3 regions of the Desulfovibrio sp. 7SRBS1 genome follow, and region 3 is predicted to be linked to each of the others. Evidence: riboswitches for the same ligand, from Rfam matches in the RefSeq annotation. Region 3 holds a riboswitch; each other region holds the start of a gene.

Region 1 (7,113 bases), 2.8 Mb from region 3:
ACAGGAAGACTGTCCAGATGGTTGCGCTGGTCTGGACGCGACCGAATTCTACAGCGACTTTTCCGTCCCTGGTACCTCCCACTCGCTGTTCTGGAAAAAAATCTACGATGAACGCAGGCAATTTCACAGGGGAGAGCCTGCCCAGTTCACGGCCATCAGGCCCCACATTCTCCGTTCGTGGAAACGCTCTCGCGCTGCCAAAGCACCGTATCGCGGGCTGCCTTCGGTTCGCCTGGGGAGCGCGGATCTGGAACGGATTATCGACCAGAACGAATTTTTCCTTTCCACGGCAAAGCCCATCATGGAAGAGCTGCTGGACAACATCCATCCCACAAGCAACTGTATAATTTTGACGGACACCAATGGTGTGTACCTGCACACCCTGGGTGACGACATGGGGGCCGGGCGCAGGGCAAGCAGCCCTTTGCGGGGGCTGGTAGGCAGCGAAAACATAGAGGGCACCACTGCCATGGGCCTTTGCCTGGCAGAAAAGGCGTCCACCTGTGTTTTGGGCTGTGAACATTACAACCCGTATTTCGACAGCTGGTCCTGTGCTGCCGCGCCGGTGTTCGACTTTGAAGGCAATCTGGTCGGAAGCCTTTCCATGACCATGGAGCGCGACAGCTTCAACCACCACACCTTCGGGCTGATCATTTCCGCAGCCAAGGCGGTTACGGAGCAGATGCGCCTGCGCCATCTGCTCCGTGAGACGCGGACCATAATGGATCTTCTCGGCGAAGCCGTGGTGGTGCTGGATGCCGCAGACCGCGTGCGGGTGATGAACCACTATGCCAGGCGCATGTTTCATTGCGCAGAGGATGTGGCGGGAAAACCATTTGCGGACTTTGCCGACGTGGTGGGGGAGGATGATCTTTTCGAGTCCGAGCAAATAGTCAAGGACAGCGAATGCTCCCTGCGGCTGGCGGACGGCACGGCCCTGCAATGCGTTTATTCTTCTTCCCCGCTTCCGGAAGGGGGCATCTGCCTGACGCTTCGGGAAAGCCGCCGTGTGCACAAGCTGACCAACCGGATTACGCGGGCCAAGGCCGTGTACAATTTCAACGACATTTTGGGTGAGTCCCGGAGTATGCACAAGGCGCTGAAAATGGCGCACAAGGCCAGCGAAAACTCCATGACCACCCTTATTTTGGGGCAGAGCGGCGTGGGCAAGGAACTGTTTGCCCAGGCCATTCACAACGCCAGCGACCGGCGCGACCAGCCCTTTATTGTCATCAACTGTGGCACCATCCCGCGCGATTTGGTGCAGAGCGAACTTTTTGGATACGAGGCGGGGGCGTTTACCGGGGCTTCGCGCCAGGGCGCACCCGGCAAGTTCGAGCTGGCCGACGGGGGCACTCTTTTTCTCGACGAAATCGGCGACATGCCTTTGGTTGCACAGGTCAATCTGCTGCGGGTGTTGCAGGAAGGGGAAGTGACGCGCGTTGGGGGCAAGCGTTCGCGGCAGGTGAATGTGCGGGTTATCGCGGCCACACACCGCAACCTTACACAGGCGGTGCAAAACGGCACATTCCGCAACGACCTGTTCTACCGGCTCAATGTGCTGGTTATTAATGTACCGCCGTTGAATTACCGCCGTGGGGACGTCCGACTGCTGGCCAATTTTTTCCTGCAAAAGATTACTCCCACACTGGGCAAGAGGCTGGATGGGTTCAGCCCTGGCGCCATGCACTGTCTGGAAGCCTACAACTGGCCGGGGAATGTGCGGGAACTGGAAAATCTGGTGGAGCGCACAGCCGTGATGGCCGACGGGCCTCTTATTCGTCGGGATGATTTGCCGTCGGAAATTTGGATGGCCTCGTCGGGGGAAAATTTGGGCGAAGATTTGGGGGAACCGTTTGGGAAGCCTGTGGGTTCGGCGGTTCACGAGCCTTTTTGTGGACCGGTTTGTGGGGCGGATCTGGAGCCAGCTGCCGGGCTGTTCGCCCCGCAGGTCGAAACCGCCACACAGCCCGACATCCAGCCCGGCGGGCTGTGGGAAAGCAGGACGGAACCTTTGGAGGAGTCCAACCACAGCAGGGAGAGAAGGCGCATTATCCGGGCCTTGCATGCATCGAGCGGAAACGTCAGTGCAGCGGCAAAGGAGGTGGGAGTTTCCCGCGTTACCTTTTATGCGCACCTCAGGCGGCACGGTTTGTCGCTGGATTCCTTTCGCGAGGAATAATTTCTCGGAAGCGTTCAGCCGACTTTGGCCAGTGCGCTACCCCTTTTGCAAGGCGGCCACGGCCTTGGCCAGATGGTCATGCCAGATGTCGCGGAAGGCCTTGTGTTCCAAAGATCCGGTGGTGACGGGCATGACCTCCAACCCCATGGAGGAAAGGACCTGTTTCCAGGCCTGGGCCTTGTCGCCGAACATGTCCACCTGCACGTGATGGCCGGGCAGACACATGAAGGGCACCAAAAAAACGCGCTGCACGCCCTTGTCGAGGAACCGCTGTCCTATTTCCGCCGGACCGTTCCTGTCCATGAGCGTACCCATGGCGATGTTGGGTGCGGTCCGCATCAGCAGATTTTCCAATGCCAGATAAAATGCATGGCCCTGGTGATAGGTGCCGTGTCCCACCAGGATGATTCCGTCGTTCGCCTCTGTCTTGGGCAGTAGGCTGTGCATGATGATTTGGGCGGTGCGTTCCATGTCTGCCATGGTCTGCATGAGCGGCGCGCCAATGGTCACTTTGGTCAGCCCCTTGCGTGGGTGGACCATGGCCTTTGCCTGCTGCACGGTCCATTCGTATTCCACGCCCGGTACGGTGTGCACGGACTGTACTGCCACATGGCTGAATCCGTCGTCGACCATCTGCGAGAGGGCTTCGGCTACGGACAGGTGTTCCATGCCTCGCGCACGAAGTTTGGCCCGTATGCGGTTGGCCGTGAAGGCCCAGCGAACGTCCATGTCCGGGTAGGCTGCCCGGACTTCTTCTTCGAACAGATCATAATATTTGTGGGTGTGCGGCAGTGCGCAGCCAAAGGCCGAGAGCAGGATGCCGTGTTTGCCGGTGCGGGGTTTGGGGACGCCGCCGTGGTGATGATGGTGGGAATGATGACAATGTTCGTTATGCTGATTGTCGTGATCGTCGTGACCGTGGTGATCATCGTGCTCGATGTGGTCATGGTGGTCACGGTGAGCATCGTGATCGTGGTGATCAGGGGCATTCCCGTTATGGTGATGCTGGTGCCCGTGGTGGTGTTCTTCATGGTCATGGTTATGGTCATGGGCATGACCATGGCAACATGTGCCGCTGGCTGCATCGTGCGCACTATGTTCTTTGGGAGCGGCTTTTTTCCGGGGCTTGTGGGGTACTTGGGGCATGGTGTCTCCTTGGGGCAAGCAAAGGGGAATCCCCCAGATTGGTCCAAATGGGCACAGGCCATTACAGGACGTTAGGGAGCAAACAACAATATATTCGAAACTGGTTCGTATATGGCGCGCGGGGCCGTTTGGACCACGCCTGGCGAATTCCGTCTGAAAAGCACTCCCGCTTTTCCTGGCGGAGAAGGTGTTGTTGGCAGGTCTCCTGGCTTGTGAGTCAATGACGATTTCCAGGTCTTCCCGAGTTTTCGGTGACCAATGGCAGGGGAAATTGTCTCTTCGCTTACAGTTGCGGGGGCAGCGCTGGTTTTTCACCAGCTTCCCTGTTTAACCCTACGGGACCAACAAAAAAATGGATATATTGGGGGACATGGAAAGTCAAACCGGGGCGCGCAGGATTTCCAAAAAAGAGTAGGCAGGCTGGGGCGGTTTTTCTATACTACAGAGGTTGATTTTGTGTGTTGCGGTTGTTCAGGTCGTTCATCATACGAGTTAACTCAACCCTCTTCTTTTTCTTATAAACAACGTCATGGAAACTGTCGGACGATCAGAAAGATCGACTCTGTCTCATGTTGTATGAATAATAAACCAGATGGAGATGAAATATGGGCTATACACCAGATGCAAAGACAGCGCTTATTGTGATGGATGTGCAAAAAGGATTGGACGATCCTATTTTTGGAGAAAGAAGCAATCCAAAGGCAGAAGAGAACATCTCTCGTATAATCTCATTTTGGAGGAAGGAAAAACGTTCTGTAATTCACATCCAGCATTGTTCTGTAAATCCAGACTCACCACTTCGCCCAGGCCAACCTGGATTTGAGTTCAAGCCGGAAGCAGAGCCCATTGCAGGGGAGCCAATCTTTCAGAAGTCTGTGCACAGTGCCTTTATTGGTACAGATTTGGAATCGTATCTCCGGTCTGAAAATATTGAAAAAGTCGTTATCATAGGCTTAACAGCAGACCAATGTGTGTCAACAACCACGCGTATGGCGGGGAACCTTGGTTTTGATGTCTTGCTTGTTTCCGACGCCACAGCAACATTCAATAAAATTGGTCCGGATGGCATAGAATATAGTGCTGAAATAATTTTAGCTGTGAATTTATGCAGCTTGCATAAGGAATTTTGCGAAGTCATTACGACCAAGCAGTTATTGAGCGCGTAGCGGCGGCGAATCGATCGTTTCAATCCGACGTTCTTTTTTGCAGCGTTTCGGGATCAGCGCATCTGGACCGGCGAATCTGGACCGGCGAATCTGGACTGGGCGCGAGGAAAGGCGGGCAGGAGAAGGGAATAGGGCAGGAGATGGCAATGATACCCTGTCCCTAAATCGGCAATAGATTGACGTGTTTCTTTTGATACGTCATACCGGGAGCATGCGAAATCGAGCCCTCCTGTTTCTGCTCTGCTGCGTCCTGCTCTGCACCGCCTGCGGCAAGTCCCATTATGCCACGGAACAAGGCGTCGACCTCAACGCGTACAAATACGTTGTGGTGGCCGACCGCAACGACGACCTGATGCTTGCCATGGAATTGGAGCGGATGTTCGGCGGCATGGGGTTCGAAGTGATCAGCGTCTATAGGGCCGATGCCCTGCCCATGAAGGAACGGTCCAAAGTGCTGGTGCTGAATTCGCGTACCATCGCCATGGAGTGGGAGGCGCGGGCCCAGGTAAGGCTGCTGGATTACGTGGACAAGCGTGTGATCTACCGCGGCGAGGCCGAGTACGGCGGCGGCTTTCTGGAGCCGCGCGACCAGGCCGTGGAGGCAGTGCGCAAGGCGCTGGGCGGCGTGTTCGAGCTGTACCAGGGCTATTCGCCCGAGGCCCAGAAAAGCAAGGACCGCCTTCTGGCCGGAGAGTGGGAGAACATAGACCGTTCGCGCCAGGACTTGGAGCGGTATTTCGACGAGCACCTCGGCACTCTGGACAAGGTGGAAGGCATCTGGACATCGTGGGACGATGCCTGCCAGGTGGCGGTCTTTTCCTCTTTTGTACCGGACAAGCGAGACTTTGTGGGGATTGTTCTTTCCTCTGATCTGCCCGCCTGGCAACCCGGCGACGTCATGCTTAATTTCAAGCGTACAGCCTACGACAACGCCTACACCGGCAAAATGGCCTGGGCAGACAAGGCCGTAACTGGCGGTACGTTCATCATCAACAAATATGGCGTGCTGGAATTCCGTTCCACAGATCCCTACTCGGGCCGGGGCACGGCAACCCGGTTCATCCGCATCTACCCGCGTGATTTTGATAATGAAGATGGAACCACCCCTGCCGTGTCGGGCAGCGGCTTTCTGCTGGATGGCTCGGGGATTGTGGTTACCAACAACCATGTGGTGGAGAAAAAGGGCCGGATAAAGGTCCGCTTTTCCACGCTGGATAAAACTTTCACCGCCCGTGTGGCGGCCCGCGACGTGCGCAACGACCTTGCCCTGCTGCGCCTTGAAAATGCCGGACCCGCACTTTCCGGGCTGGGTACCCCGCCGTTCGGCTTTGCCCGCCCAGGAGAAGTCCGGGTGGGGCAGGAGCTTATGACTGCGGGCTTTCCCCTGCCGTCCTCCCTGGGCGGAAGCTGCAAGCTGACAACCGGCGTGGTCAGCGCTCTTTCCGGCCCATCGGACGAACCCAACACCATGCAGGTCACCAACCCCATCCAGCCGGGAAACAGCGGCGGGGCGGCCATCAACCGTCAGGGCAACGTGGTTGGCGTGGTTGTTTCCTCGCTCAATTCCAAGCTCTTTTTGAACCGCCTCGGGGTGGTGCCGCAAAACGTCAACTACTGCGTCAAAGTGGAATACCTGCGGGCCCTGGCGGCCATGGTTCCGGGTGCAACGCAGGCCATGCAGCGGCGGGCCGATTTGTCCGCACTCAGCCTGGAGCAGCTCTTCGACCGGGTGGTTCCCTATATGGTGCAGATTCTGGTCTATACGGGAAAAAACAAAGAGGATGGGCCGCGCATGTCGAATATGCCGCGCATGCCGCGTATGTCCGGGAGCCGGAACAAGGCGGCAATGGAGCCCGATCTGCGCCGCGCCTCGGATCAGCCAGGGCTGGAAAATATTTCCAATGGCGTGGACGTACCCGGCAATCCGGCGGAGAAAAGCCCGCGCGACTCGGAAATCATGGACGGGTTCCCCATCCCGCAGGACGGCGGATTTCAGGAAGGGCGGTCGCTCAGGGCGCCTTCGTTGTTTTAAGGCCGAATTTCTCGAATATTTCGGAAAGTCGGGGCTTGAATATGGTGAGCCAGACCAGGGCGAGGAGCGCGGCGGCTTGCAGCACCACCACAACGCTGTTCATGGTGTGGGCGTGAATGTAGTCGGCATTGCGCAGGGCGCTCAGGCGCATGGTGTCGGAAAGGCGCTCGGCCTGATCCAGCCAGGGCACGAAGTAGACCATGCCGAACAGAATAAAGCCGATGTTCATTATCCATTTGATGATGATCCAGCCGTGGCGGAAAAATCCCCACTTGGTGCCCACCGCAAAGATAATTCCCGTAATCAGACAGCCGAGCGCGCCGGGTGCGACCACGAAGTCGTCGATGATCTTCATGCACAGGTCGCGATAGTGCAGCTCGTCGCCCGTGGTCGGATTGAGGACGAACTGAACCACAACCAGGGCGGTTGCCGCGCCGCCCCATAAGCATGCCGCAAATATGTGGGCGGTTTTCAGCCACTTGAGCGCGTTTCCCTTGAGTTCGACCATGATCGCATCCTTTGGTTGGCGGGGAGGTGGTTAATTCATACACTTTTGCCTATCTCGGGGCCAGCGTTGTAAAGACGGC
Region 2 (7,113 bases), 440 kb from region 3:
TGCCCTTCCCTTGTCTGTAAATCTTTGCAATATACACATCCAGTGGTAACGCAACTTACGAGATTACGAGCGCAAAGGATCTCTAGCCTTATGGATGCATTCGTCTTTATGTTCGTCATAATTGCAATTGTTCTGGAATTGCTCTTTTTCCTTTCTCATTACGACAAGCACCGGAACAAACTTGCCAAGCGCAAATACGAATTCAGATTTCTGGAAACCAAAGTATCTGCAAAAATAGATGCTTTGAATGCCGAAGTGGAATTGCTGGAGCATGAAGCTGAAACAGCCCGAGCACAACTCAGCAGTGCTGAACACAATTCCGGAGTATAAATTCTGCCATGGTAATCGCCCTCTCCCTTCTTCTTCTCGTTGCCTGCTCATTGGGCTTCCTCTTCTTCAGCAAACAAATTGTGATATGGTACAATAAATCCCTGGCCGAAATAACAGCCAAGGAAGAAGCTCTGAGCACTGAATACAAGGAACTGAAAAAACGCAAAAACAGCTTGAAGTCTGAAATCCAAAACATTGAACAGAAAATTTTTCTTCTGAAAAACGACTGGATTGAGGCACCGGAAGAAACGCCGACACTCAAAAAAAATACCAAGTCTTCAGGCGAGGATGTTTCCCATTGGCTGCTCTCGTCCGGCAGGATAACCATGGAGCAACATCAAAAGGCCCAAAAGCTGACAGGAAAAGTCGCGCAGGACTTTGTGGAAACCTGCATTGTACTCGACTTTCTGGATGAAAAAACCATCAAAGAAGCCCGCCGCATCATGCGTACCGGGCAGCTCCCGCCTCGAGAAATAAAAGCCCCAAAATAGCCTTCCCGCCCCTTCTTCCATCTAAAGCAAAACAATTGCCTGTTCTGTGTGTTTGCCATACAGTACGCGGCTTCCCGTCAGATTTCGTCTGGTTTGCCCAGCGAATTTCGAACATCCCGGAGCGACATACGGAGCAGCCATGCAAACCAGAGAACTCAAAGCCGACGCACTCTTGATGATTACCGCCCTTATCTGGGGGGGGGCTTTCGTCGCACAACGGCTGGGAATGGACCATGTCGGACCATTCACCTTCAATGCCGTTCGGTTCGCCTTGGGCGCTGCGGCACTTGCTCCCATTGCCATGCGCAGCCACGGCACAAGGGGCGATGCGCTCTCGGGCTGGAAAGCCGCAGTTGGCAGCCTTGGCGCCGGAGCTCTGCTCTTTGCCGGGTCCTCACTCCAACAGATGGGCATCATCTGGACAACGGCAGGCAATGCCGGTTTCATTACGGGCCTTTATGTCGTTATCGTCCCCTTTCTGGGCCTGTTCTTCAGGCAGCGCCCGGGACTAGGCAGTTGGGTAGGCGTAGTCCTTGCCGTAAGCGGAATGTATTTTCTCAGCGTCACCAATGGTGGCATTGCCATGAACAAGGGTGACATCCTGGTCTTTGTAGGTGCATTTTTCTGGGCCGGGCATGTTTTGCTGCTCGGCTGGCTGGCACCACGCATGAATCCTATCCGCCTGTCCTGTGTGCAATTCGCCTGCTGCTCCGTGCTTAGCTTTTTCGTAGCCCTGCCAACGGAAACATTTACCCTAACCGGGTTGTACGGCGCTGCCGGTCCCATCCTCTACGGCGGGCTCATGAGCACCGGCGTAGCCTATACCCTGCAGGCCGTTGCCCAGCAGGACGCCCCACCCACCCACGCAGCCATCATCCTGAGCCTGGAAGGCGCATTCGCAGCCCTCACAGGCTGGATAATCCTCGACGAAATGCTCACACCCCGAGCCCTGGCAGGCTGCGCCCTGATCTTTGCCGGAATAGTCACTGCGGAATTGGCTCCCAACCGAACTCCAAGCCAAGCAGAATAGGTTTTTTGAAGAATGTTCAAGACGTTCTAAAAAAAGCTTGCCGTCATGTTAACTTTTATATACAAGATAAACACGATATGAACATGGAGTGACGTGTGACAATATTTGATGAATTTTACAGCAGGATTCGCAAGGCCACCGGCCTGCAGACACAGCAGGAGCTGGCAGCCCTGTTGGGCGTGAATCGTTCGGCCATCACCCAGGCAAAAAAGCGGGGAGCAGTGCCGGAACGCTGGATTCTCAAAGTTTCACGCGACATGGGACTGAGCCCGGACTGGTTGGAAAACGGACGCGGCCCCGAACGCATGCCATCCGGAGCGGCTTACGGCACAAATGACGACGACTTTGAGCGTGTGCCCAAAGTACGGGCCAGGTTGTGTGCCGGTGGCGGCTCGTTCGAAACCGGAGGCGACATTGAGGGCTTCTACTCCTTTCGCCGGGAGTGGCTCCGCCGCAAGGGTAACAGCGGCCGGATGGTCCTTATGGATGTGTTCGGCAACTCCATGGAACCGGAAATCCGCGAGGGCGATACCGCCCTGCTGGACCAGGCCCAAAAAGACATCATCGCAGGCGGTATCTATGCCGTGGGCCTGGAAGACACGGTAATGCTCAAACGGGTAGAAAAAAGACCCGGCGTGCTTGTACTGCTGAGCGACAATGTCGACTACTCCCCCATTTATCTGCGCGGGGAGGAAATCGACCAGTGCCGTATCATCGGCAAGGTGGTCTGGGTCTGCCGGGAATACCGCTAAAAGCAGAGCAACAGATGTTGCCTGCGAAACAAGAGCAAGCCGGGACAACAACCGGCAGGGTGAGCGCCAACCGCCAAAAGAGAAGCCAAAGCAGCTGGCTGAACAGGCAAAAGGGGCAAAAGGACTGGAGGTCTGAAGCCATGGATCTTTTGAAGAGACAAGTCCTTTAAAAAAGAACGGTTAGAAGCGAGATATTTTTTTGCCCTTCAGGTTTATATAAATAAACAAAAAGATAGCAAACGCAACACGAGGAGAACATCATGCAACGCAGAACGTGCCAATGCGGACGGGACATCTGGGTACAGTACAAAAAAGGACGCTTTGCGGTCTTTTGGCTGATGAGCATTGAGTTCGGAAAAACCGTGCATCGTTGCCCCGATTGTGGACGCCGCCTGGACATCGACGAACTCGACTAGTGTTGATGACCGCGGCCTGAAATAACTTCTCAGGTTCGCTCATGCCGCTTCCGGAAGTTCTCCAATTTCTGGTCGCGCCTAAGGGACATGCTCAAGACAGGACATCCCAAAATGGGACATGCCCAAGACGGGATATGCCGGAGCGAAACATGCCGTGTGGAGTGCTGTATTTTTGTGAAACGGATGTGCAGTCGAGACACGAGTCTGTCCGGCACACTACAAAGCGTATTTGTGAAGGATCAGGTCTCAAAAACAGAGGCAAGACCTACAACGGGCCCGCTCCTGAGAGCCCAAATGCCCAAATGCCCAAGAGAAACACACGGTTTGTACGACGCAAGGGGAACGATGAGCTGTCCCGGTGGTGGTGAATTGCTGTTGTTTTTACAATAGACGACAGCAGGCAGCTCTGCATTACGCAGCTCCACGAGCAGAACATTTGCTGGCATCCGCTGCACCCAAAAGTTTCAGTGCGCGAACAGGCTGTGATGGTGCCACGTTCACAGATTGCTAGTAGCGGATTAGCGGCCCGAAAGAGCTATTCGGAATCATGCAAAGGGAATGATGAAGGCTCTCAGCAAATCATAATTTTCTTTTTTGTCCTATTCCTTCCTGCAGGGCACCTTTGGCTTCCGTGGAATGGCCCCTCCGCCCGCCAAAGGTGCCTCCCTTATTTGGCTCGATGAAGTTCCTGTACTCGGCCGCTTAGCTTTCTGTTTTCTGCCCGAGCAAAAGCCACCCACTCCCAAGGTCTACCAAAGCAAGCTTTGGCAATCTTCAGCTCCCTGGCTCTCCGTTTCCCCAAAAGCAAGGGAGTATCCCAGCTCTGTGGGACTCCATGTGGGAATCATAGTGCACATGTCCTTTGCTTTGAACGGGAAGTAACTCGCTGGACCCCCAAAATAGGTCGCCGGAACATTTCCATTCCCTTCATTCTGATGCTGCTTCATCCCATGCTGCGGTCCGTCCCCCGAACAAAATCATTTTTCCCATTCGCCTTGTCCCGATCGCCCCACTATCTGGGCTCCTTTTGCTCTCTTTTCCGTTTTGGCTTTCAAGTAATTTCTTTTGCAAAGTGGTGAGTAAAATGATTGACATAAAGTTCACACAACTATATCTAAATTAAATGATATTTGATTAATCTTTAACCAAAGCTCGCGAGAAACGGAAGACGGTGCAAATCCGTCGCAGACGCGCTGCCGTAACCGGAAAGTACGCCCGCCTCTTCACTGGTTTTGCCGGGAAGGAGAGACAAAATGGCATGTTGGTCAGCCAACGCACCGGAAGCCGGAAGACGCCTCGCCAGCACGAAACAAGGCCCCGCGATATGGGCTGGAAAACTATGCCGAAGCAGACAGGATTTGCTGTTGACGGAAACAGCGTGATAAAGAAAGCCTTTTCGTCGACACAAAGCACCACGTATGTAATCGTGGAACAAAATCTCCCATGCCCGGCATGCACCAGGAGCACAGCGAAGCATTTGGCCGGATTGGCCGGATAGTTCGTGGCATCCTCACACTCCAGCAGATCGCTCCGCATTTTCACGATTTTCGACCGCGCCGGAAAAGCCACACCGGCCCCGAAACCGAACACAGGAATGCTTATTCATTCCACGGAGGAGCACATGCGTACACATTCTCTGGGATTCCCCCGCATTGGACGTGACAGGGAACTCAAAAAAGCCATGGAAGCCTTTTGGCGAAAATCCATCAGCCAGGACGAACTCCTCAATGCAGGAAAGGAACGGCGCCTGGAAAACTGGAAGATTCAAGCCGAAGCAGGTCTTGACCTCGTACCCGTTGGAGACTTCTCCTTCTACGACCACATGCTGGACACGGCAGTCACGCTCGGCTGCATTCCACAACGCTTTGGCTCGCCGGACTGCGACGCCGACCTTGAGGCCTATTTCCAGCTTGCCCGTGGAGGCGACCACCTCCCTGCCATGGAAATGACCAAATGGTTTGATACCAACTACCACTATATTGTTCCTGAAATTGCTCCCTACCAAAAATTTTCACTTTCCTCGTCCCGCCTGTTCGCACAAGTCCAGGAGGCCTTGGATGCCGGACTGAAGCCCAAGGCAGTTCTCCCCGGCCCCTTCACGTTCCTCCACCTGGCGAAGTCCACCCGGCCGGACTACGATAAATGGAACGCACTCGACGACTGTCTTGCCGTGTATGGGCAAATCGTGGAACGTCTTTCCCAGAGCTGCGAGTGGATTCAGATCGACGAGCCTATTCTCTGCTTGGACACTCCCCCCGGCTTTTCGCAACGTTTTGTCGACGCCTACACAAGACTGCAACAGCACTGCGCCCCGGCCAAAATTCTTCTGGCAACCTATTTCGGAGCCATCGACGACAAACTCTCCTTGCTGACCGCTCTGCCCACAGCCGGGCTGCATATAGACCTTGTTCGCGCTCCGCAGCAGCTCAACGCCGTAGCCAAAACCCTTCCCAAGGACAAATTCCTCTCCCTCGGCCTTGTGGATGGCCGCAACATCTGGAAAACCGGACTTCCTGCTGCCGATAAAAAAAAACGTCAGGCTGCCGAAATCCTGGGCAATGACCGCCTCCTTATTGGCTCCTCCTGCTCCCTCCTTCACTGCCCCGTGGATTTAAACTCCGAAACAACCCTCGCCCCTGAAATCAAAAACTGGATGGCCTTTGCTGTCCAGAAATGCAGCGAAATAGCAACACTTGGCAAAGCAGCCTCGGGTATAGATGTAACAGCCGCATTCGCCCAAAGCGACGCAGCCGCTGTAAGCAGAGCCACAAGTCCCAAGGTCGTCAACCTTGGCGTACGCCAACGGGTGGACGACATCACCCCGGACATGGCCAGCAGAAAATCTCCATTTGCCGAGCGCATCCGGCTGCAGAAAGACAGACTCCAACTGCCACAACTGCCCACAACAACCATTGGATCGTTCCCGCAAACTTCGGAAATACGTGCGACCCGCCGTCAAAGAAAAATCGGAGAACTCGACGAGTCCGCATACATAACAGCCATGCAGAGTGCCATAACCGAGTGCATCCATGAGCAGGAGACCCTCGGCCTGGACGTGCTTGTCCATGGCGAGCCCGAACGCAACGACATGGTCGAATACTTTGGCGAGCAGCTGGATGGCTTTTGCTTCACAACCAACGGCTGGGTGCAGAGCTACGGCAGCCGCTGTGTAAAGCCGCCCGTTATTTACGGCGACGTGCACAGGCCCCGCCCCATGACCGTAAGCTGGACGACGTATGCCCAAAAGCAAACCGCCAAGCCTGTCAAAGGCATGCTGACCGGGCCGGTCACCATCCTCTGCTGGAGCTTTGTGCGCGACGACCAGCCACGGAGCCAGACCTGCCGCCAGATCGCCCTCGCCATTCGCGATGAAGTGACCGATCTGGAAAAAGCCGGAACTGCCATCATCCAGATAGACGAACCCGCCCTGCGCGAGGGCCTTCCACTGCGCAAGCAGGATTGGCAGGAATATCTGGACTGGGCCGTGCAAAGCTTCAAGCTGGCAACATGCAGTGTGGACGACACAACGCAAATCCACACCCATATGTGCTACAGCGAATTCAACGAAATCATCGAATCCATTGCCGCGCTGGATGCCGACGTCATCAGCATAGAGGCCAGCCGCAGCAACATGGAGCTTCTCGATGCCTTTGCCCGCTTCCACTACCCCAATGAAATCGGGCCCGGAATTTGGGACATTCACAGCCCCCGCGTTCCACCTCTGAAAGAAATGGTCAGCCTGCTGCATAAGGCGCTCGACGTTATCCCCGCCGAACGTTTGTGGATGAACCCGGATTGCGGTCTCAAAACCAGGGATTGGCCCGAAACCAGGGCGTCACTGGCCAATATGGTCGCAGCCGCCCGCGCCCTGCGCAAATAACAAAAGGCCGGGGAGGGATCGTCCTTTCCCGGCCTCTTTTTTCCTCCCATGCGGAACGTACTTGCCGTCCGCCCTCCACACCGTTAAAATAGCCCCATGGAAGACAATTACAAATCCCGCACCCAGCTGAAAAAGGAAATGACCGCACTGCAGGAGATGGGCAAGACCTTGATAAAAATGCCCGATTCCCGCCTTAAGGCCATGAACCTCCCCC
Region 3 (7,113 bases):
GCCGCCAATGGAAAGGCGGACGAGGTGCGGAACCACCAAACCCACAAAGCCGATAACGCCCGCCACGGACACGCAGGCCCCGGTCAGCAGGCTGGCGCCGACCAGCAGAATGGTGCGGATGCGCGGTGCGTCCACCCCCAGCTGCCGGGCCTGGGTTTCGCCCAGGGCCATGATGTCCAGCTCGCGAAGGTAAATGACGATGATGCCCATGCCGAGCAGGCAGTAGGGAAGGAACAAAAGCAGATGGGTGAAGCCGCGCCCCTGGAAGCTGCCCATGATCCAAAATACAATGCTGGAAGCCGTGTCTTCGTCCAGGGATTTGACCAGGGCGATACAGGCGGACAGCGAGGTGGCCACAACGATACCGGCCAGCACCAGCGTTTCCCGCCGCATGCCTCCGGCCCCGCGAGAAAGGGAAAGAACAGCGGCCAGAGCCAGCAGAGCCCCGCCCAGACCGGCCACAGGCAGAATGCCCAGAGGCAGCCCGAACAATGAAAACGCGGTTTGGGCCGCAGCTCCGAAGAAAATGGCAAGGCTTGCCCCAAAGGCCGCACCCGTGGAAACGCCAATGGTGAAGGGATCGGCCAACGGGTTCTGTAAAATGCCTTGGAACACGCAGCCGGAAACGGCCAGGGATGCGCCCACCAGCCAGGCCAGCAGGGAGCGGGCCAGGCGTAGGTCCACCACTATGGTGTGTATTGCCGGAGACAATGCCGCACTGCTTTCGCCACCGAAAAGGGCGGTCAGCACATCATCGGCGGCAATGGGAAAAGGCCCGGTGAAGCAAGCCCACAGCAGGGCCGCCGCACTGGAGGCAAGCAAGACAACGGCGGCAACTGCAAGAACGCGCCGCCGCCGTTGTTGGTTATGAACAAGAAGGGCTGGGTGGCTCAACGCCAACTCTCGTTTTAATGTTTCAGTTGCTGCATGGCGGTTTTCAGGTGGTCAATCCAGATGGAGGCCACATTGTCCATTTCCGCTGTTCCCTTGAGTACGGGAACACACTCTATACCAGCTTTTGTCAGCACGGACTTCCATGAATCCGGCTCGTCTCCGGCCATGTCGTTTCTGGCATGGTCTCCAGCCACGGACATGAAAGGCATGACGTATGCCTTTTTGATTTTCCGCGCCTTGAGCGTTTTGATGACATCATCCAACGTGGGGGAGCCTTCCACAGTGCCAACAAAGACATTGGGGTCCTTGAGGCTGAAATAATACTGCATGCCAGGATAATATACATTGGCAGGGTGCGGGGTGCCATGTCCCATAAACACCACGGCCTCGTATGGTTTGCGTTCCTTGGGCACGTTTGCCAGCAGCGCGTCTGCCGCTGCGCTCATGTCCGCAGCGGAGCTGAGCAGGGGCTGGCCTACTGCAATGTGAGGAATGCCGTTGGGCATTTTCTGGAAAGCCCTGGTCGTGCCAAACATGGCATGGAATTCTTCGCCTGGAATTGTGTGCAGAGACTGAACAGCCACATCGGTAAAACCTTCATCTGCCATTTTGGCCATGGCCTGGGCCGGGGAAAGAAGAATTTGCCCCTGTTTGGCAAGTTTGTGGCGGATGATGTGCGAGGTATAGGCCCATTGCACGGGAATGCCGGGGAAGGCCTTTTTGACCATGGAATCGATGTTTTTGAAAGCGACCTGTGCTTCGGGAACACTGGTTCCGAACGCCACCAGAAGGATGCCGGTTTTTTCCGGTTGTTCTTGCCCGTGCGAGGCCAGAACGCCGGTACAGCTCAACGTCAGAAGGAGAAAGGATGCGCACAGCAAATACAACAGGCGCGAGGTCCTGCAATGAAAAGATTTGTACATGGAGAAGCTCCGTTGATTTCCGGGGCGGAAATAAGGACACCCTGCAGGTAGGGCAGGGTGTGGCGTCGAAAAGACGATCCTCTCACGGCAATGCCCCCGTTGTCGGAGAGAGTGTGAAACTACGGCAGACAGGTCTTCTGACTTCTCCTTTCATCGGCGGCCTTCCCGGTAGCAACCAGTGGCGTGTAAGGGCCGATACAGCCTTGTGGACTGCGGAGTAACAGCGGCGGGTCCGTTCCGGTTTTACACCGGATTCCCTATTAAGCGCACGGTGCGCATCTGTCGTGAAAAGGTGATTAAGCCGGGTGGGGGAAAAGTGTCAATGGAGCTTTTGTAGTGCCTTTCAGCTTTCCACGGCCTGGACCGCGTCTGCCAGATGAGCGAGCCAGATGTCCACAAATGGCGGGTGTTCTATGATTCCGGTCTGCCGGACGTGGCACTGCATGCCTGCTTTTTGGATGCGGCTGGCCCATGACGCGCTTCCGTTTCCGGCAATATCTTCACGTACATGATAGCCGGGGACGCTGAGAAAAGGCAGCAGGTGGACGTTTTGGGGAGCCCGTGTGAGCAGAATCTGCAAAATTTTATCAATGCCCGGTTCGCCGGTCAGGGTGCCGATGAGGATGTCGGGATCGATTTTGTGGACGACTTTCTGCAAGGCTGCGTAGCAGGCATGTCCTTCGTGGATGGCACCGTGCCCGACCAGTACGGCGGTCTCACCGGCACGGCAGGGCGGAAGATAGGTGCGCAGGCCTTGCGCGGTAAGTTCAAGGTCTTCCGGGGAGTCGAGCAGAGGGCCGCCCACATGCAACGCTTCGAATTCGCCTGCCTGCAACCGTTCCATACAGGTGTCGCGCATATTTTCGAATTCGCTGCCTGGTGCGGTATGCAGCGACTGGACAGCCAGCCTGGTCATGCCCTTGGCTTTGAGTCGGTCCAGGGCGGAATCAATGGAATCGGCCTGCTGTCCGGAACGGGTAATGCCCCGGCGTACTTTTTCCGAAGTGAAGGCCCAGACAACCTCCCATTCGGGATATAGCGCGCGTACTCGTTGCTCCACAACGTCAAAACCCTGGCGCGCGTTTTGACGCACCGTGCCGAATGCGGCCAGAACAATGGCCTTGTGTTGTGAGGTCTGCTTCATGGAAATTTTATGTATCTGCAATATGCTTCGAGAGCCTAGCGAAGTACACGGGCCGGTGGCTGGGTGTCAACCAGAGGAGTAAAACGGGGGGCAACCGGTGAACAGGTGAAAGAGGCATCGTGGCATTAAACCGCAAGATCAAAAATGTTTGACGAGGATGTGTATAGCAGCTATACACATCGGTATGAGAACTTTTGAAGCCATAGGGCCACTGTTTCGGAATCTCCGGCAAGCCCTGGAAAAGTATACGGCTGTGGAAAAAATGCCCCAGAATTTGGGGCCGCAAGGGCTTTCCATGTACCCAGCCGAGGTGCATATGCTGGAAACCATCCTGGAGCTTGGTGGTGCCAGCATTACCGCTTTGGCTCGGGAAACCGGAATTACCAAAGGTGCTGTCTCTCAATTGGTAGGGCGGTTGGCAGAAAAGAATTTGGTTGAAAAGACGTTGGACAAGGACAACAGGTCACGTCTGATTGTTCGGTGTACCCGGTCCGGGCATGAAGTATGCGCCGGACATAACACTTTTCATCAGGAGCATGATAAGGCGTTCATTGACTACCTGCGACAGATGGACGAAGTCGATTTTAAGGCTGTGTGTGACTTTGGGCAGAAGTTGAACAGTTGGATGGACGGGTACCTGAAGTAATTTTTTTACCCAAAGTGTATAGGTGCTATATACTTTAACAAAGGAGTCTCCGTGAACATTCCCACTCCGAAAACAAGCTTTTATCCTGTGCGTAGCCTCCAGTTTCAGGGGGTAGGAAGCAGTGCCCTCAGTGCTGCCATGGAAATAGGGCTTTTTGATGCCTTGGCGGATGGACCGGCCCTTCCGGAGCAGATTGCCGAAGCCACAGGGACATTGGACGACCGTCTGGCCCCCCTGCTTGATGTCTGCGTTGCCTTCGACCTTTTGGAAAGAAAGGGGGCCAAGTACTCCAATACGCCGACAGCTGCCGAGTTTTTGGTCTCCTCCTCGCCGTTGTTTCAGGGAAAAGCCATGCAGTTGAATACCTATTTCATGTCCTTGTGCACGGAAAATATGGTGCACCTCTTGCGCAATAAAGAGGGGCTGAGTGAGCAGGCGGCACCCTGGGCAGCGGATTTTGCCATGGAGGGAACGGCCCAGGAGGCCATGGCTGGCCCCATGCAGCGGGCGGTGGAGATAATTGCCGAATTGCCGGGCTTTTCTGAGTTTACCCGCATGTGCGACATTGGCGGCAACCATGGCACTTTTTCCATGCTTCTTACGGACAGAAATCCGTCGCTCCGCGCGGTTATTTGCGACCTTCCCGATGTAGTGGAAACTGCGGCCGAGCGTTGCCGGAAGCTGGGATATGACGGACGTGTCGAGACAATGGCGTATGACATGCGCAAGGACCAGTTGCCCGAGGCTTCGTTCGATCTGGCTTTGGCCTCGCATGTTTTTTACAGCCTGGTAAGCAGCGAGGACGCGTGGGCTGAAGCTTTGGGGCGCATCTGCCGGTCCTTGAAGCCCGGCGGCTGGTTTGTATCCCATCACATGGCAAAAGATGAGGACACGTCCGCCAAGGATGCGTCTCTGCTGGATTTAGTTACCAGACTGGCCGGATACAAATCGCACTTTCTCCCCGTGGATACCCTGAGTGATATGCTGGCTGCCTATGGTCTGCAGGATATCAGGGTGGTCAAAACCTCAAGTAAGGGGTGGTCCACACTGGTTGCCGCCCGCAAGCCTTTGTAGGCCTGCTTTTTAGTCTGCATAAGGCGGATATACTATCCGGAGCGGCTTTTCGAGGAGAGCCGCTCCGGATTTTGTGGTAATGACCAATAATATGCCCAGATCAATTTTCATTTATTTGTAATGTTGTAAATTTGTATTGAATTTTAGGTGATTACGTCACTTTTTCAAAGCATTGAGATACATATGAAGACTGCTCTCTTCGGACTTTTCCTTCCCCTGTACTGCATAGTTTGAGTTTCAGACTCCAAGTAAGGTATCTCGGTTTGCATTTATTTTGTCGATATATCTCCTTTCCAGGAGTTCCTACTATCAATTTGTACACCCTATTGCCTGTAACGTAATGAAACTGGGGGAGGTTTCCGGCCCCGACAAAACAACTGCAACGCATCATCCGCCAGAGGATACGCACCGGAGGACAAACATGAGCGAAACGCATAGGGAAATGTGGGAAAAACTGAACCTGGATATTGAAGCACACGATGGCCTGCTTGAAGTGCTGGGGAAGTTTTACGGCGATATTTACATGTCTCAGGACAACCGCCTCAAGGGAATGGAATACATGGACTTCGTATTGAGCGAAGTGCATGGACTGCGCATACAGGAGCTGCAGGACGCCAAGGCGCAGGGGCATAAAGTTGTGGGGACATTCTGTGTTTTTGTGCCCGAAGAGCTTACCCTGGCCGCTGATGCCATTCAGGTGGGGCTGTGTGCCGGTGCCGATGCTGGAACGCAGGAGGCGGAAAAGCGTGTTCCCCGCAACACCTGCGCTTTGATCAAATCTTTCATGGGCTTCAAGCTGGCCCGCCTCTGTCCTTACATCGAGTCCAGCGACCTGGTTGTGGGCGAAACTACCTGCGACGGAAAGAAAAAGGCCTATGAAGCTCTGAGCGACCTGCTCCCTACCTATATAATGGAGGTCCCGCAGACCAAATCCTTGGCAGCCAAAGAATTGTGGCGTTCCGAAGTGCTGCGCTACAAGGAAGAATTGGAGCGTCTAACCGGAGTTACCATTACAGCGGAGCGTCTTGCCCAAAGCATCAAGACGGTCAACGACCGCCGTCGTGCCCTGCAGCGGTTGAACGCACTGCGTGCCGCCGACCCGGCTCCCATTTCCGGACGCGACGCGCTGCTGATCAACCAGATCAGTTTTTATGACGATCCTGTCCGGTTCACCACAAAGATCAACGAACTTTGCGACGAACTCGAAGCCCGTGTTGCCGCAGGCGAAGGTGTGGCTCCTCGCAATACGCCGCGTCTGCTCATGGCTGGCTGTCCCATGGCCGTACCCAACTGGAAACTTCCGTACGTGGTGGAAAGTTCGGGTGCGGTAATCGTGGGCGAGGAGTCCTGCATTGGAACGCGCAATACCCGCGACTTGGTGGACGAATCCGCCACCACGCTGGAAGGCATGATTGACGCCCTTGTCGACCGTTACATGAAGATAGACTGTGCCTGCTTTACGCCCAACGACGAGCGCATGGACAATGTGGCCGAGTTGGCGAAAACGCTCAAGGCAGACGGCGTGGTGAACTATTCCCTCATGTTCTGTCAGCCGTATGCCCATGAAGGCATGAAGCTGGGTAACATGTTCGAGGCCCAGGGCATTCCCATGCTTGCGCTGGAAACCGATTATTCCATGGAAGATGTGGAGCAGCTTAAAACAAGGGTGGAAGCCTTTGTGGAAATGCTCGGCTAGCAAGTGCGGGGTGTCCGGAAACGTCGCGGGCGACACCATACAAATCAAGCGTCATGGCCGACACACCGTTGGTCATGGCGGTGAAATCGGACCTGCGGCAAAGGCTATTCAACGCTTTTGCCGCAGGTACCACGTTTTGTCACGGTACTCTATCAGTCGGGGAAATCGCGTATGATTGCAGGAATCGACATCGGGTCGCGGAGCATGGAACTGGTGGTGCTGGAAGGTGAGGAGATAACCCTTTCCCGGCGGCTTCCTACAACGTTTGATCCGCGAAAACAGCTGGTTAATCTGCTGGAAGGGGTACGCCCCAGCCATGTGGTCGCCACCGGATATGGACGGCAACTCGCGGCAGGGTATGGCTTTGATGCGGACGTACAGACCGTGACCGAGATAAAAGCCCATGCCCGCGGCGCCGTACATTTCTTTCCCGAAGCCCGCGCCGTGCTGGACATCGGCGGGCAGGACACCAAGGCCATTGCCCTGGGGCCGAACGGACGGGTGCTGAAGTTCGAGATGAATGACCGCTGCGCTGCCGGTACAGGAAAATTTCTGGAACATCTGGCCAACGTCTTTCAGATACCGGTGGAGGAGTTCGGCGATTATGCCCTGGCCGGAGAGAAGTGTCTGACCATCAACAGCATGTGTACCGTGTTTGCGGAAACCGAGGCCACCTCGCTCATGGCGGGTGGAGAACAGCCACAAAGCATTGCTCTGGGACTGCATGCCTCGGTTG

The links. A riboswitch is a leader RNA that binds a small molecule or an ion and turns the genes downstream of it on or off. The one in region 3 is predicted to bind cobalamin.
Region 1: linked by a shared signal. The riboswitch ahead of ACI0FJ_RS17950 (sirohydrochlorin cobaltochelatase) and the one ahead of ACI0FJ_RS05935 (sirohydrochlorin cobaltochelatase) in region 3 are both predicted to bind cobalamin.
Region 2: linked by a shared signal. The riboswitch ahead of metE (5-methyltetrahydropteroyltriglutamate--homocysteine S-methyltransferase) and the one ahead of ACI0FJ_RS05935 (sirohydrochlorin cobaltochelatase) in region 3 are both predicted to bind cobalamin.

Annotation. Positions count from the first base shown of each region.
Region 1 covers NZ_JBJKFD010000001.1:4,070,575-4,077,687, forward strand. Annotated here, with positions in the region: gene ACI0FJ_RS17945 (sigma-54-dependent Fis family transcriptional regulator) at 1-2,182, shown strand, start outside; gene ACI0FJ_RS17950 (sirohydrochlorin cobaltochelatase) at 2,219-3,328, opposite strand; cobalamin riboswitch at 3,507-3,689, opposite strand; gene ACI0FJ_RS17955 (cysteine hydrolase family protein) at 3,934-4,494, shown strand; gene ACI0FJ_RS17960 (S1C family serine protease) at 4,706-6,526, shown strand; gene ACI0FJ_RS17965 (DUF2269 family protein) at 6,504-7,034, opposite strand.
Region 2 covers NZ_JBJKFD010000001.1:1,673,276-1,680,388, forward strand. Annotated here, with positions in the region: gene ACI0FJ_RS07780 (hypothetical protein) at 109-330, shown strand; gene ACI0FJ_RS07785 (hypothetical protein) at 339-821, shown strand; gene ACI0FJ_RS07790 (DMT family transporter) at 961-1,851, shown strand; gene ACI0FJ_RS07795 (LexA family transcriptional regulator) at 1,947-2,603, shown strand; gene ACI0FJ_RS07800 (hypothetical protein) at 2,864-3,019, shown strand; cobalamin riboswitch at 4,183-4,312, shown strand; gene metE (5-methyltetrahydropteroyltriglutamate--homocysteine S-methyltransferase) at 4,641-6,899, shown strand; gene yjgA (ribosome biogenesis factor YjgA) at 6,996-7,113, shown strand, end outside.
Region 3 covers NZ_JBJKFD010000001.1:1,232,747-1,239,859, reverse strand. Annotated here, with positions in the region: gene ACI0FJ_RS05940 (FecCD family ABC transporter permease) at 1-894, opposite strand, end outside; gene ACI0FJ_RS05935 (sirohydrochlorin cobaltochelatase) at 909-1,817, opposite strand; cobalamin riboswitch at 1,928-2,115, opposite strand; gene ACI0FJ_RS05930 (sirohydrochlorin cobaltochelatase) at 2,161-2,961, opposite strand; gene ACI0FJ_RS05925 (MarR family winged helix-turn-helix transcriptional regulator) at 3,224-3,607, shown strand; gene ACI0FJ_RS05920 (methyltransferase) at 3,659-4,681, shown strand; gene ACI0FJ_RS05915 (double-cubane-cluster-containing anaerobic reductase) at 5,103-6,377, shown strand; gene ACI0FJ_RS05910 (acyl-CoA dehydratase activase) at 6,549-7,113, shown strand, end outside.